2 regions of the Bacillus pretiosus genome follow, and region 1 is predicted to be linked to the other one. Evidence: riboswitches for the same ligand, from Rfam matches in the RefSeq annotation. Region 1 holds a riboswitch; the other holds the start of a gene.
The links. A riboswitch is a leader RNA that binds a small molecule or an ion and turns the genes downstream of it on or off. The one in region 1 is predicted to bind preQ1.
Positions count from the first base shown of each region.

Region 2: another riboswitch for preQ1. It lies ahead of ACU8YW_RS08100 (QueT transporter family protein); the one in region 1 lies ahead of queC (7-cyano-7-deazaguanine synthase QueC).

Region 1 is NZ_CM129593.1:1,304,632-1,312,960, forward strand. Features, by position in the region: gene ACU8YW_RS06775 (aspartyl-phosphate phosphatase Spo0E family protein) at 15-296, shown strand; gene ACU8YW_RS06780 (sensor histidine kinase) at 326-1,822, opposite strand; gene ACU8YW_RS06785 (MarR family winged helix-turn-helix transcriptional regulator) at 2,016-2,462, shown strand; gene ACU8YW_RS06790 (M3 family oligoendopeptidase) at 2,623-4,317, shown strand; gene ACU8YW_RS06795 (DinB family protein) at 4,457-4,990, shown strand; gene ACU8YW_RS06800 (DUF6254 family protein) at 5,091-5,207, shown strand; gene ACU8YW_RS06805 (ATP-binding protein) at 5,219-6,427, opposite strand; PreQ1 riboswitch class I at 6,635-6,678, shown strand; gene queC (7-cyano-7-deazaguanine synthase QueC) at 6,772-7,434, shown strand; gene queD (6-carboxytetrahydropterin synthase QueD) at 7,434-7,925, shown strand; gene queE (7-carboxy-7-deazaguanine synthase QueE) at 7,918-8,329, shown strand, end outside.
Region 2 is NZ_CM129593.1:1,549,186-1,557,514, reverse strand. Features, by position in the region: gene ACU8YW_RS08150 (solute symporter family protein) at 1-897, opposite strand, end outside; gene ACU8YW_RS08145 (DUF485 domain-containing protein) at 900-1,241, opposite strand; gene ACU8YW_RS08140 (sterol desaturase family protein) at 1,551-2,180, opposite strand; gene ACU8YW_RS08135 (hypothetical protein) at 2,263-2,556, opposite strand; gene ACU8YW_RS08130 (LysE family transporter) at 2,576-3,208, opposite strand; gene ACU8YW_RS08125 (YqcI/YcgG family protein) at 3,347-4,075, opposite strand; gene cspB (cold shock-like protein CspB) at 4,342-4,539, shown strand; gene ACU8YW_RS08115 (DUF2564 family protein) at 4,659-4,907, shown strand; gene ACU8YW_RS08110 (zinc-finger domain-containing protein) at 4,941-5,117, opposite strand; gene ACU8YW_RS08105 (ribonuclease H family protein) at 5,130-5,789, opposite strand; gene ACU8YW_RS08100 (QueT transporter family protein) at 5,938-6,426, opposite strand; PreQ1 riboswitch class I at 6,433-6,477, opposite strand; gene ACU8YW_RS08095 (aldose 1-epimerase family protein) at 6,610-7,482, shown strand; gene ACU8YW_RS08090 (reverse transcriptase-like protein) at 7,553-7,939, shown strand; gene ACU8YW_RS08085 (DMT family transporter) at 7,953-8,329, shown strand, end outside.

The sequences.
Region 1 (8,329 bases):
TAAGGGGGATATGGATGTTTACTGTAAAAAGGAAGTACACATTAGAAAAGCTTTCACGTGATATTCATATGAAACGTGAAGAAATGATTCAATTAGGTTTAACAAGTGGGTTAAATAGTATGGAGACAATTCAAGTGAGTCAAGAATTGGACAAGCTTATTTTACAGTACCAGTGTTATAAAGAAAAACAAACACCAAAATGGTTATCAATTATAAAGGTACCTATTTTTCAAATTGGGTATGAAGGGAAATCAAGTAATTTTTGGCGAATGCTTGTGGCTGGTTTTATGAAATAAGTATAATTACCCTTTTGGGATAAGGATAATTATACTAGGTGTAACGGAATTTCGATATGAACTGTCGTTCCTTCATTTTCTATACTATCAATAAAAATATGCCCATTGTACATCTCTACAATTCGTTTACATATGACAAGTCCAAGACCGGTTCCAGTATCTTTATTAGTAAAGAACGGATGAAAGAGGTGTTTTTGAATATGTTTCGGAATTCCCTTTCCAGTATCTGTAATTTTCAATTGTGCGTGTGTCTCATTGTTTGTTACGGAAATGGTCAGTGTGTCACCAGAATTCATGGCTTCAATTGCATTTTTTGTAATGTTTAAAACCACTTGTTTCATATGGTCTTTTGAGCAACGGATATGAACAGGATGGTCTGGCAAATGTAAATGGAATACAATGTTATGTAGATTCGCCTCAGATTGAATAATTAATGCTACCTCATTTAGAATGGTTCTCACATCATATGTTTGTTCAATGATAGCAGTTGGCTTTCCAAGAATAAGAAATTCGCTTACAATTTCATTAATCCGTTCTATTTCTTGTTCGATGATGGAAAAATAAAACTGATCTTGTTCATCTTTATATTTCTCTTTTAATAGAGCGACGAGCCCTTTAATTCCGGTAAGAGGATTACGGATTTCGTGGGCTGTACTAGCTGCAAAAGTTCCAACTAATTCAATTTTTTGTAGTTCATTTTGTTGTCTTTCCAGTTTTGTTTGACGTTTTAACAACATATATTGAGCAAGTAAAAATAAAATAGACATTAAAAATAAAGTAGCTATACACTCTATTGCAACCCACTGATATAAAGTTTTTTGATGGATAGGCAATGGAGAAACAGAGACCTTCCAATTTAATCTTTTGAGTGGGGTAGTAAGCATATTAGAATGCGCATCACTTGTTTCGTTATTATCATCGGTGAGAAAAACTACATCATGTTTATCAGTTACTTCAAAATGATATTGTGGCTTAATGGCATTTAAAGATGCTGAAATGTAGTCAAAGCGTAAACTTGCTAACAATAAGCCTGAGATTTCCTTCTGTTTATTGAAAATGGGAGAAGCAATCATAATAGCTTGATGTCCAAGAACACGATCTGTAATGACTGATGATACAGTTGTTTTCTTCGTTTGCAATACGTCTTGAATATATTTGCGATCTGAGACATCAACAGGTGGCCGGTCGCCTTCAGATGCGATTGTAATGATTCCTTCTGGTGTAGCGTAATATAAACCAGAAAAACGTGCATCGTTTCCATCTGTATCATGTACAATTTGTTTAACTCCATTTATATTTCCAGTCTCGGTTCCTACGACCTTTGAGAGCATTTTTAATGCGGAAATTGCTTCACCAAGGTGATGATCTAAATAGTCTCTATATAAAAAGAGAACCGTGTGAGCAGATAGTTTGTTTTCCTGCTTCATTTTATACGAATGATATGAATAAAATGTAGCACCAATCCCTATCGTTGGTAGGATAACAAGAACTATATATAAAACTATGCTGTGGAATTTGACTTTCAATTTGGTACTCCTTCTTTTTTATTATCATTATATATAAACTATGTTAAAATTGTCATGTTTTTATTCAAGAATCATTCATAATATATTTGGGGAGAGGAAATGAATGAGTGAATACTCATTCGGAATTCAGATGAAGTACTAAGTTGTTTTTTCTTTTTATTACTGAGAATTTAAGTGAAGGGTTGAAAGTTGTATGACATCAAATAATGAACGAGAAGATATTTCTCAATCTTTAAAAGTATTTATTGCATTATCTCGTGTACATCGTTCTGTTATGGATACTACAAATAAATCTATACAAAGTAACGGGCTAAATCCAACTGAATTTGCTGTATTAGAACTGTTATATCATAAAGGCGGTCAACCACTTCAGCAAATTGGTGAGCGTATTTTAATAGCTAGTGGCAGCATTACATATGTTGTAGATAAGCTAGAGAAAAAGGGACTAGTAAAGAGAATTCCGTGCCCGAATGACAGACGTGTTATTTATGCACAACTAACTGAATCTGGAGAGAGCTTTATTGCTTCTATTTTTCCAGGGCATGAGCAAGTTATACATCAGTCTTTTGAAATGTTAACGAAAGAGGAAAAGGATGAATTACTAGCTCTATTAAAAAAGATTGGAAAATATGAAAAATAATAGTATGTTTCAAAAGAGCTTTGGATAAAGAAATCCAAGGTTCTTTTGTTTACATGTAATTATGACAGCATCTGCCGTATTTTGTTGAAGAATAAGAGGAGATTTGTAAGTAAGCATTGAATTATAGTAAGGATGCACATAATGGAGAGGAGGCTCGTTCATGTCATTTAAAGACTATGAATATAAACGGCCAAATATTGAAGAATTAAAAGAAAAGTTTACCGTTGCTTTAGAGAAGTTTGATAACGTAAAAACGGTAGAAGAACAAAAACAAGTCATCAATTCAATTAACGAAATTCGCAACGACTTCGGTACAATGGGGAACCTTTGTTACATTCGTCATTCTGTTGATACGACAGATGCTTTTTATAAGGAAGAGCAAGATTTCTTTGATGAATTCTCTCCAGTTGTACAAGGATATGGTACAAAGTATTATAATGCGTTAATTCATTCTCCATTCCGTGAAGAATTAGAAGCGTATTATGGAAAGCAATTATTTGCTTTAGCGGAGTGTGATTTGAAAACATACTCTGATGAAGTTGTGAAAGATTTACAATTAGAGAATAAATTGTCTTCACAATATACACAGTTATTAGCATCTGCAAAAATTGACTTTGCAGGAGAAGAAAGAACGTTATCGCAACTGATTCCGTTTATGCAAGGGAAAGAAAGAAGTGAACGTAAAGCAGCAAGTGAAGCATATTACGGATTTTTAGCTGAGAATGAGGAAGAGTTAGATCGTATTTATGATGAGCTTGTTAAAGTGAGAACGAAAATCGCCAAATCTTTAGGTTTCAAAAACTTTGTTGAACTTGGATATGCAAGAATGTACCGTACAGATTATAATGCGGAAATGGTGGCGAATTATCGTCAGCAAGTACTAGATTATATCGTTCCCGTTACAACGGAGTTAAGAAAACGACAACAAGCACGTATTGGTGTAGAGAAGTTAGCATATTACGACGAAAACTTTGAGTTTGCTACTGGTAATCCAACTCCAAAAGGAGATGCGGATTGGATTGTTAATCATGGGAAAACGATGTATAAAGAGTTATCGGCTGAAACGGATGAATTTTTCAATTTCATGCTAGATAATGATTTATTAGATTTAGTTGCGAAAAAAGGAAAAGCTGGTGGCGGATATTGTACATATATTGAGAATTATAAAGCGCCATTTATTTTCTCAAACTTCAACGGAACATCTGGCGACATTGATGTATTAACACATGAAGCTGGTCACGCTTTCCAAGTATATGAAAGTCGTAAGTTTGAAATTCCAGAATACAATTGGCCAACGTATGAAGCATGTGAAATTCATTCTATGAGTATGGAATTCTTTACATGGCCATGGATGAAGTCATTCTTTGAAGAAGATGCAGATAAATATTATTTCTCTCACTTAAGTTCAGCACTTCTGTTTTTACCGTATGGTGTATCTGTTGATGAATACCAACATTATGTATATGAAAATCCAGAAGCATCACCAGAAGAGCGTAAGACAGCATGGCGTAATATAGAGAAAAAGTATTTGCCGCATCGTGATTATGAAGATAATGATTATTTAGAGCGCGGTGGATTCTGGCAACGTCAAGGACATATTTATAGCTCGCCGTTCTACTATATCGACTACACATTAGCACAAATTTGTGCACTGCAATTTTGGAAACGTGCAAGAGATAATAGACAAGAGGCATGGGAAGATTATGTGAATCTGTGTCAACAAGGTGGAAGTAAATCATTCTTGGAATTAGTAGAAGTTGCAAATTTAACATCACCATTTGCTGAAGGCTGTGTGAAAAGTGTCATTACAGAAATTGAAGCGTGGCTACGTGCGATTGACGACACAAAATTGTAAAAAACATGCGCTTTTTTTCACATGTTTAACATCGACATAACGAGAAAATGATGAGATAATAAAAGAAAATTCAGAATACTAAAGAGGTGTTTCTAATAAGGAGCACCTCTTTTCACCAACAAAAAGGGGGGAAAGAAGTATGCTTCAATCTAATATGGATGTGAGTTTAGAAAGTTTGGTGAACTTATTACAGTCTACTCGAAGCACGCTATTATCAGAAATTGAAATGTTAAATGATACAGAAGTGAATGTAAAGCCACGCCGTGATAAATGGAGTATTATTCAAATTTTGCATCACTTGCATTTAGTTGAACAATCAGTTACATCTGCCCTTGTATATGCTTTACAAAAAAATGAAAGAAATACGACTCCATTTAAAGACCTCCAACTTACGCTTGATCGCACACATAAACGAGAAGCTCCTCAGCAAATGGAACCAACAGAAACGTTAATGAAAAAACAGCAAGGAATTCAATTACTAGAACATTCACGACAAGAACTATTACACGCGCTTCATAGTGTGATAGATGAAAAAGATTTATTTGAAAATGGATTAAAGCATCCTATTTTTAACGATTTGAATTTGTATCAGTGGGTTCAATTTCTTGATTTGCATGAACAAAGACATCTTACGCAGTTAAAAGAGGCGAAACACGCAATTTTGCAACGATAATCAGAAGGAAGTGGGAGACCACTTCTTTTTTGATACGTGCATAGTTTTCTTTCTTATTTTGGAATACTACATGGAGAAAGAACAGAAGGAGTTGAAAAGTATGTCCAAGAAAAAGAAAGAAGAAGAGCGCGCGTGGAAAGCACGTAAAGAAAATCAAAAACCACATGGTAAAGTGAAAGCCTTTGCTGAATTAGTTGAAGGAACAGAAAAAACGTGATGAGTATTTCATCACGTTTTTTGTATGAGTGGAAAAGTTAATAAGAAGGTTGTACCTGTACCTTTTTCGCTTATAATATCAATTTTTCCGTTCATAGCTTGAATAACACTGAATACGACCATCATTCCAAGACCAGTTCCTTTTTCTTTCGTTGAGTAGAAAGGGGATCCAAGGCGTTTTACTTGTTCTTGATCCATACCAACTCCTGTATCTTTTATATACAATTGTATATGCTTATGGTCTGGAACTAAAGTGAGTACGAGATCACCGCCTGTAGGCATTGCCTCAATACAGTTTTTTAAAATATTTAATAAACATTGGTTTAGTTTTTGTTTTTCACCAGCGATATAGAAAGATGTACTTTGTTTGATATAGTGGATACGAACATTTGTTAAATTAGCAAGAGGTGTGATTAAAGATAAGGCATGCAATAATTCTTCCTCTACTTGTAACTGTTGTTCTTTTTCAATACTTGGTTTCGCGAAAGTTAAGTAGTCTGTAAGAACATGATTTGCTTGTTCGATTCCGTTGATGGCTATGTCGATATATAATTTTCGCTCTTGCTCAGTGCATGTATTTGACTGCAAGAGTTGTAAAAATCCTTTTGTTGAAGTTAATGGATTGCGAATCTCATGAGAGATGGACGCTGCCATTTCTCCAATTAAATGGAATTTTTCGGCATTCATAAGTTCGTTTTGAAGACGAACTTGCATTTGTAGTATGTGTAGCAAATATAAAATAAGGATTGTTCCAATTATTGTACATATTTCGTACACGATAATATGGGGTATGTAATCGGCGCTATTTGTAACCTCTGAGAGGAAAGAAGGTACCCAGCCCAAGCCAAATATGAGACTGTAAAAGATAGCGAGTGCTATTTTTATTCGATTAGAACTTCGGTTAAATAGTTTGTATGTTAATAGTAGAACAATAAACAGTAGAACCGAAGCGATAAGGGATGGAAAAACACCTATTCCCCCTAATAAGAAGCGGTATATGTTTAATACAGTTAAGATGGAAGCACCAGCAATAGGGCCCCCTGTTAATGTACCGACAATTAATACGATATGGCGCATATCAAATTGAAATCCATAATTTGTTTTTGCTCCGAAAGTAATACATAGTATGGTAGCGAGGCAACATAATGCAATAAATATAGCTGAATTTAATTTAGGAGAACGTTTCCCTTTTTGATTCCAAAATAAATGGTATACGAGCATTGTAACAAGGATGAATAATATATTTAGAAAGAGATAAATAATAAAGGGTTTCAGTGGGGTGCCTCCTCTCTTCTCGCATTAAATTCATCATACTATAAAATGAAAGAAATGAAATGAAAAATAGCGGAAAAATCAGAAATTTTTTCTGGTAGTATACAATATGTTACAATAAGCTTTGTCAATGAAAGAAGGAATTCCGTGCATTGCACGGGAGAGGTTCGCGAACTCCCTCTATAAAAAACTATGGAAACAACAATATCTTTAGGTATTGTTTTGTTTTTTTATTGTGACAGTTCAAGAACGTTCTTTCTTCTTATTCGTAGTAGAGAAGGAGAATGAGTGAAATGAAAAAAGAAAAGGCAGTTGTTGTTTTTAGTGGAGGACAAGATAGTACGACATGCTTATTTTGGGCAATAGAGCAGTTTGCAGAAGTAGAAGCTGTAACGTTTAATTACAATCAACGTCATAAACTAGAAATTGATTGTGCAGCGGAAATTGCGAAAGAGCTAGGAATTAAACATACGGTGCTAGATATGAGTCTATTAAATCAACTTGCTCCAAATGCGTTAACGAGAACGGATATGGAGATTACACATGAAGAAGGTGAATTGCCATCGACGTTTGTAGATGGACGAAATTTACTATTCCTATCATTTGCTGCTGTATTAGCAAAACAAGTTGGAGCACGTCATATTGTAACGGGTGTATGTGAAACTGATTTCAGTGGTTATCCAGATTGCCGTGACGTGTTTGTGAAATCGTTAAACGTTACTTTAAATTTATCCATGGATTATCCGTTCGTAATTCATACACCACTTATGTGGATTGATAAAGCGGAAACATGGAAATTATCAGATGAACTTGGAGCATTCGAGTTTGTTCGAGAAAAAACATTAACATGTTATAACGGAATCATTGGTGATGGTTGCGGTGAATGTCCAGCATGTCAGCTTCGTAAAGCAGGATTAGATACGTACCTACAAGAACGCGAAGGAGCAAATAACTAATGGATAATTTCTTTGGATTTCGCATCGTAGAAAATTTGCAAAAAATGGACAAGGATATTCAGCGTAAACAGCTCAAATATCATAATAAAAGAGTAATGGTCAGCAAGGAATTTACATTTGATGCAGCACACCATTTACACTGTTATGAGGGGAAATGTAAAAACTTACATGGTCACACATATAAAGTTGTATTTGGGATTAGTGGATATGTAAATGAAATAGGTCTTGCGATTGACTTTGGAGATATAAAAGAAATTTGGAAGAATGAAATAGAAATTTATTTAGACCATCGTTATTTAAACGAAACGTTACCAGCAATGAATACGACTGCTGAAAACATGGTCGTTTGGATTTATGAAAAGATGGCAGAAGCATTACTAAAAGATAATCGTGCGAACGAATATAAAGGAGCTCGTGTTGAATTTGTTCGTCTTTTCGAGACGCCAACTAGTTATGCGGAAGTAAGACGGGAGTGGATGCTCGATGAGTAAAATCCCTGTCTTAGAAATATTTGGTCCGACCATTCAAGGTGAAGGAATGGTTGTGGGACAAAAGACGATGTTTATCCGTACAGCTGGCTGTGATTATAGTTGCGCATGGTGTGATTCTGCTTTTACGTGGGATGGATCGGCTAAGGAACAAATTAGACAGATGACAGCAGAGGACGTTTGGAACGAGCTTGTAGAAATTGGTGGCGAAAATTTTTCTCATGTTACGATTTCAGGTGGAAATCCAGCATTGTTGAAAAATATTGAGTTTCTTCTTTCTATATTAAAAGAGAATGGAATGCGGACGGCAATCGAAACGCAAGGGAGTAAATGGCAAGATTGGTTACTTCAAATTGATGAGATAACGATTTCTCCAAAACCACCAAGTTCGACGATGAATACTGATT
Region 2 (8,329 bases), 240 kb from region 1:
CATAATTGCCTCATTTCCTACAAATGCTGCTGCCCCAAATCCTAAGAAGATTGTCATAATATAAAATGCGCCAATTAACCACGTAGCGTACACAACAGATTGCCGTGCCGTTTTTGCATCACGTACTGTAAAAAAGCGAACAAGAATATGTGGTAATCCGGCAGTACCAAGAACTAGTCCTAAATTTAAAGACAGTGTATCAAGACCATCCTTATACTTTACCCCTGGATTTAAAAATGAATCTTTTAATGGCGTAGCTGTTTTCATTTGCGCGAACATTTCAGTCACACTAAAATTAAATTTTGAGAACACGATAACAGAAATAATAAATGTACCAGCCATAAGTAATACAGCCTTAACAATTTGTACCCAGCTCGTCGCAGTCATTCCACCAAAAATAACGTACACTGTCATTAATGTACCAACGATTAAAACGGATGTCGTATATTCGATCCCTAATAATAATTTAATAAGTGCACCAGCCCCAACTAATTGTGCAATCATATAAAAAATCGAAATCGTCATTGTATTAAGTGCTGCAACGCCGCGAACTTTTTTCGCATCAAAACGCGCCGCAATCATATCTGCTAACGTGTACTTCCCTAAATTTCGAAGTGGCTCTGCAACTAAGTATAATACAACTAAGTAAGCAACTAAGAAACCGATACTATAAAAGAACCCATCAAATCCAGTTAATGCGATCGCTCCGGCTATACCAAGAAATGACGCAGCAGACATGTAATCTCCCGCAATGGCCAGACCATTTTGCCAACCAGTTAATCCCCCTCCAGCTGTATAAAACTCACTCGCATTTTTCGTTTTCTTCGACGCAAAATAAGTTATGACGAGTGTACCAAGAACGATGATTAAAAATAATGCAAAAGCAGTTATATTCAAAGTTAGCCCCTCCCTTTTTGCATATCTTGTAGAATTTTTTGCGAGATTTCATCAAAGGATTCTGCTTTTTTGCTATAAATCATACATAATGACCACGTCATGATAAATTGCGCAAATGCAAACACCCATGCCCACGTAACATCCCCAAATGCTGGTGTATTGAGCACCTTTGAATACGATGTTAAAATAGGTAATGCAATAAAAAAGCTTAAAAAGAAAATACTCATCGGAACGATAAACTTCTTTTTCGTATTTAATAGCAATTGAAATTCTTCTGACTGAACAACCTCTGTATAATTCACTTCATTTTGTAACTTACGTGCTGATGTATCATCTCTTTTCATTCCCATTCCCCTCTCTTACTGAAAATACAATTACCCCTTGTATACCTAAAGACTAAATTTTATAAATATTCAGAAACTTATTTCTATTTTAGACAATCCATACATTCCTGCAAAGATTTTTCGATAGACATTTTTCGCCAATTTCTCCTAAGTTTTTAATATACTTTTTCAACATAAAAATTACGTACTTCAATTCCTCACCAGTCAAGCTTTACAGGAAGTTATCTTCCATCTAACTTCCTCATATTTGCCGGATTGTGAGGCGGGAGTTTTACCACCCGGCAAATTTCCAAATAAAAAAAGTAGTGCTTATCGCACTACTTCTGTCTTTTTCTCTTTTTCTAAATTACGAGCTGTTTCACTTAATTCAACGTCTTTCCCATCTTTAAGCGTTCCAAATATGAAATCGAATACTGGATTTGAAACACCAAACCAAAACTTTTCATTTTTATAATGGTGTAATATGTGCTGTTTTTTTAGCCATCTTCCAAACTTAGTGAACGGACGAATCGGCTTATGTGCAATATAATGTTTCCATTCATAAACGAGAAGCATGATAATCATTCCAATTCCGAATGAAAGTGTAATAGTAGCACTTTTTGTTATACCATATGCTATAAGTAAATATATAGTAAAGCTAGGTATACTAAACCATACAGGCAAAAACAATAGTTTTAAATCATCTGGATATACATGATGATCATAATGTAATCTTCTTAACATTTTTAATAAAAATACGTTTTTAGGTGGCTTTAAATGGAATAAAAACCGATGTGTCATATATTCGTTAAGCGTATAAAAAACAATCCCAAACAAACACGCGAACATACCGATCCATGTGAAAAATTGCATTTTTAAAATAATGATGAAAATAAATAAAATACTATACATAATAACGATATCATGTTGTAAAAAGAACTCTTTCCCCACTCTCTTCATCTTCCTTCCCCCTTTTCCAAAAAAACAGCCGCAACATATCGTTACGACTATTTCTTTTATTTTTTATTTTATTCTATTCACTTTACAAATTTGCCTGCTGCTCTATTGTCGAGAAAAAATTGTTCGATCCAAATATATTTTGCTTTGGAATAATATGTTCCACCGCAAACACTGTTACTTCTCCTCTTTGTACCTCTCCAATAATGAGCCCAAATATTTCATGATTTAGCGCAAACGTTGGTTGCTTTGTTTGCAGTAATCTTGCTGCATTATGAAATACCGCTTCATATAGTGGATTCCTATCAGTAATTTCTTTTCGGATTTTGGGTGCTAACGTAATAATAATTTCTTTTCCGTCAATAGTGGTTCGATACATAAAAATCTCCCCTTCAATCTTATGTGAACAACTGTAAAGCTTTGTATGCAAAATGGATAGAATATCCTACTAAAATAATACCGGCTCCGGCTGTTATATAGCCAAGTGCTTTTTGCTTTAATAAAGTTCTGCCAAAATGGACAGAAAAAGCAATATTTAAATTCCATAAAATAATGCCAACGATAATACAAAGACTGTATAAAAAGGCTTCTTGTTTCGTTACCTTCGTAAGCAATGAGCTAAGTGTACTTCCGTATATACCAAACCAAAAAACAAGATTTAATGGATTGGATATCGCAATTAAAAAACCTGCCATAAACGATTGTTTAAGGCCACCTACCTCTTCCTTTTTATATTCCATATTCGAGTGGGAAATTCCTTGTTTTACACTTTGAAATCCTAAATAAAATAATAAGAAAAACCCTGTGCAATACATAAAAGCTTGTACATATGTATACATAAACACAGAAGATAAACCGAAATAAATGAGAAGCATAAACAAAATATCTGCAGTCATTCCACCAATTCCAACAACCCATGCATGCCAAAAACCTCGTTCAATTCCTCGTTTTAACATTTCAATATTAATCGGACCTACTGGCGCAGCTAATGAAATACCTAATACAATTTGTTGTATAATCGCTCCAAACATCGCTCTATCCTTTCTACTTCCTTTACTATTAAGTAATGATGTAATGATTAAAAATAGACTAGCTTTCATCAAAATATTTACTACTAAAATACCCTTTTTTATCCAAAATATGCAAAAGAGCCATCTGGATGATGGCTCTTACTTTTCTAACTTATGAAGAAAAGGACATTTTCCTTTTATCGGCTCTACATCGTCTCCTATGAAGTATTGTTTCCATTCGCGATGATCTGGATCACCATAATGACTAATGTTAGGGTGTTTCGGCAGCTGATCCCACTTTTCAACTCGATCTCGGACCGTTTGTCTTGAATATGCTCCTTTAGGGCGCTCCCCTTCTAATCCATCAAAGATGGTACGCGGTTGAAATCCAATAACGAGAGAATTTCCTAAATGCCTAGTTTTTCGTTGTTTATAAGCTGGCGCATTTCCAAATGCGAATATCGGTTCACCACCAAATGAAAATTCCCATAAGTAATGGTCTGGGTCTTCAGGAATTTGCTTCGGCCATTTTTGGTCATCGTTTTCATGTAAATATTGTAGTACTTTCCAAAAGTACTCACGATAATATTCCAGTGATTGTTCCTCACATTCCGGTTCCACAAAAAGAAAGAATCCTCTTCTTACAATTGGGCGCTCTTTCATTAACTCTAAAAAAGATAACATTGTATGTGGCAAATGACTCCAATCATTATGAGAGAGAAATGAATAACGAAGTTCATTCTTTTTCAAAGCTGTTAAGCCGAAATAACATGGGAAAGTTGGTTCTAGCACGACACTCGAAAAATTTTGAAATTCTTTTGTAACCCAATTTGGTATGTCAGTTCTCGTTCTCATTCCTTCATTATCTAATAAATAAGACTCATTCATTCTTTCTTTCACCTCATTATGTATAGCATTCAATTAAGAATATTACATACTCGGCCTGTCCTATACCTATTTAAAAATTCGGCTGAAAAATTATTTAAAAATACAAAAAAATAAAATCGCTTACTTGACTAATTTCTACCAATTCGTGTATATTTAAATTAATCATTTAGCAGAATATTCAAGATTATAGCATTTTTAGTTTATATTATCTTTCAAATGAATTTCACTAAATGAAAAAAGCAAATGTTTTTAGGAGGAATTGTAACATGCAAGGAAAAGTAAAATGGTTTAACAACGAAAAAGGTTTTGGATTTATCGAAATGGAAGGCGCTGACGATGTATTCGTACATTTCTCTGCTATTCAAGGTGACGGCTACAAAGCTTTAGAAGAAGGTCAAGAAGTATCTTTCGATATCACTGAAGGAAACCGCGGACCTCAAGCTGCTAACGTAGTAAAACTTTAATCCAACATATAACAGGAGGTTACCTTACTTGGTAACCTCCTTTGTTATTCCTTTGTATATTTCCGTTTTACAGAGCAAAAACTATGTGAAATGCGCAATATACAAAGGAGGAAGTAATAATGGGATCAGAAGTAAATGATTTTGAAGAAGTGAAATTCCGTGTAGAAACAGCACAAAAAATGGTAGGGTCAGCGACAATTTCAATGGATCCAGATACATTAGAGCATGCGACTACTGCTGTAGAAGCCGCTCGCTCTCAGCTTGAAATTATGAAATCTGTTGCGACAGATTTAGATGAGCCATTTTTAATGAATGAGGAAAAGAAATTAAGTAAATGCGAGCATCAACTAAACGAAGCAAGACACTAAAAAACATCCAGAGAATTTTCTCTGGATGTTTTTTCATGATAACTGTTCCCCATACTTTTTCAATGTTTCTCCAACTGTACATTGTCGTATACAAAATGAATGAGCGTAATACTTACTATTTGTCTTTCGATTATGTTCTCGCAAGAAACATCCTTCACAATACGTTTCTAATAAGTCATTTACCTCTGTAATGAGTTGCTTTTTATCCACCTTTGCACCTCTCTATTCGGTTATTTCTTTATGACTATCAATGACTGTTCCTTCTAATGCTTGCGTAGCTAATTGATGCGCTTCTTTATTTTGTTTTCTAGATATCGGCTCACTTACAAGTTTTAATTTCATTTGCTTCGCTTTTTGTTCAATTTGATCTAAGTAATGATTTAAATGCTCATCATAACAAGGCCATTCTCCAGCCAATTGCTGCAGTACAACTTGAGAATCGCCGCGAAGTGTAACTGCTTCATACTTAATTCCGAATTCCTCGAGTATATTCATGCCATATAGTAATGATGCATATTCCGCTTCATTATTATCATATATACCTTCTATATATGCATTACGGCGAATTCGGTATTTTGTATTTCCTTTTTTATAGTATACACATATACCTACTCCAGCTTCTTTCGTCTGTACATCATAACCGCCATCAAAATAAACGAGGATTTCTTGGGGCTCTTCCTCTACTTGTTTACTCAGCTTTTTCATTTCCTTTAATGACCATTCTGCATCCATTTCATCATAAAATGATAGTTCTTTCACTCTTCCTGTTTTCTCGAAATCCTCTGCAAATTGCAATACATCTTCTATGTTCATATAATCTGTCGTTAATTCCGTCTGCAATCCGCTCTTTGTTTTATACAACCAATGAATTTTATATTTCATACTAGATTCCCCTTATATAAGACTTCTTATATGTAGTCAGCTAATGAAAGCCTCACTTTATTTTATTATATTGTATCAAGAGTCACAGCATTATATTCAATATGATTACATACAAAAAGAGCTATCCCTATAGGAATAGCTCTTTCATCTATTGCATAAATCTTTCAAATTGTACTCGTTTATTAATCCAGTACATTACAGGCATACCAATTGCCATGACAACAAATTCACCGACGGCACATGTTAACCAAGTCAACATAAATGGTAAATCAAATGCAAGATGAAGCTCAATTGCAATCATAAACATTGTAATTGTAAAAATAACTGTATTAAAAATCATACGAGCCCAAACACCTTTAATAAATCGCATAGAAATAATCGTTGCAACTAATGCAAGAATAGATTGCCCTACTCCAAATACTAAATCGTAAGCGATCATAGGTGAGAAAAAGAGATTTGTTAAAAATACACCTAATACAATTCCGTAAATTGCTTTCTTATTAAATACAACAAGATGATTAAACATCTCTGAAATACGAAACTGTACACTCGTAAAGCCAAATGGCTGAATAAGCATAGAAACAGCAATATATAATGCCGCTAAAATACCATTACCGACTAATGTTCTTATATTCATGACAAAATCTCCTTAGTTTTTTTACGTGGGATGGTTTCGAACCACGTTATTCGTTTTTTAAGCAACAAGAATATATTCTACGCAATACACACTCTCTCGTCAATAGATTCCTATCATTAACTACCTTTTTTCTTTTAGACAACGTATAATAAAACATATGAAAGTTTTAGGAGGTTTCGCTTCATGACAGCAACAATTCAAAATGAAAAAGTGGTCGTTTCCATTTCTGACAAAGGTGCAGAATTACAAAGCGTTCGCTTAAAAGAAGATAACACTGAATACTTATGGCAAGGCGATTCTTCTTATTGGGGGCGCCGCGCACCAATTTTATTCCCAATTGTCGGCCGATTAGTAGATAATACATACTACGTAGATGGTAAACCATATTCTTTAACACAACACGGCTTTGCTCGTGATCTTACATTCTCTGTACAAGAACAAAGTGAAACGAAAATCACTTATATTGTAACTAGTAATGAAGAAACATTAAAAAAATACCCATACGAATTCGAATTACTCGTTTCTTATGAGCTAGACGGACAAATCGTTCATGTAACATATGAAGTAAATAACCCTACTTCAAAAGAGATGTTCTTCTCAATCGGAGCACATCCTGGTTTCAACTTCCCCTTATTAGAGGGCGAATCATTTACAGATTATCATTTATCATTTAATGGTTCTGAACGCTTAGAAACAAGCGTATTAGAAGGACCTTACCTTTCAAGTAAAAAACAATTAATCGCTGAAAATACGAATGAATTACCACTTACATACGATTTATTCAAAAATGATGCGCTTATTTTTGAAAATATGAATACGGATGAAATCTCTATTCGTTCTCATAAACATAATAAATTTGTAAAAGTAGAATTTGACGGATTCCCATTTGTCGGCGTATGGACACCAGGCCAAAACGCACCTTTCTTATGTATTGAACCTTGGTACGGTATTGCTGATGAAGTAAATCCGGCAAAAGATTTCAAGGAAAAAAAAGGAATTCAATCTTTACAAGCGAATGAAACATTTACATGTCGTTATAGTATTACAATCGGCTAAGTTACTCTATCCCCTACTTCAAAGAAACATATAAGTAGGGGATCATCTTATAATTTGGAGGTTTCTCACTTTGATTGAAGTATATATTGATGGTGCATCAAAAGGAAATCCTGGTCCTTCTGGTGCTGGAGTGTTTATTAAAGGGGTGCAACCAACTGTACAATTATCATTGCCCCTTGGGACAATGTCCAATCATGAAGCAGAATACCACGCTTTACTTGCGGCATTAAAATATTGCACGGAGCATAATTATAACATTGTCTCTTTTCGTACAGATTCGCAACTTGTCGAGCGAGCTGTCGAAAAAGAATACGCAAAAAATAAAATGTTTGCACCACTATTAGAAGAAGCATTACAGTACATAAAAAGTTTCGATCTCTTTTTTATTAAGTGGATTCCAAGTAGTCAAAATAAAGTTGCTGATGAATTAGCTAGAAAAGCTATCTTACAAAATTAACGGGGGTATGAGTGTGAAAAAAGATTGGGTTGCTCCTCTTGCTTTATTATTTGTCTCTTTTATTTGGGGAGCTACATTTGTTGTCGTTCAAAATGCTATGTCTTTCGTTGGTCCATTTACTTTTAATGGTATTCGCTTTTTATTCGCTGGAATTATTTTATTATTCGTTCAAATGATTTTCTCAAAAAAATCTTCAAAACAAGATATAAAACAGAGTAGTCTCGCTGGATTAATCGTTGGATTTTTTTTATGCGTTGGCTATGTATTACAAACATTCGGCTTACTTTATACAACTTCTTCAAAAGCTGGTTTCTTAACAGGTCTTAGTATCGTTATGGTACCCATTTTGTCTTTTATCTTTTTAAAACAAAAAGCTACCATTTTTATCGT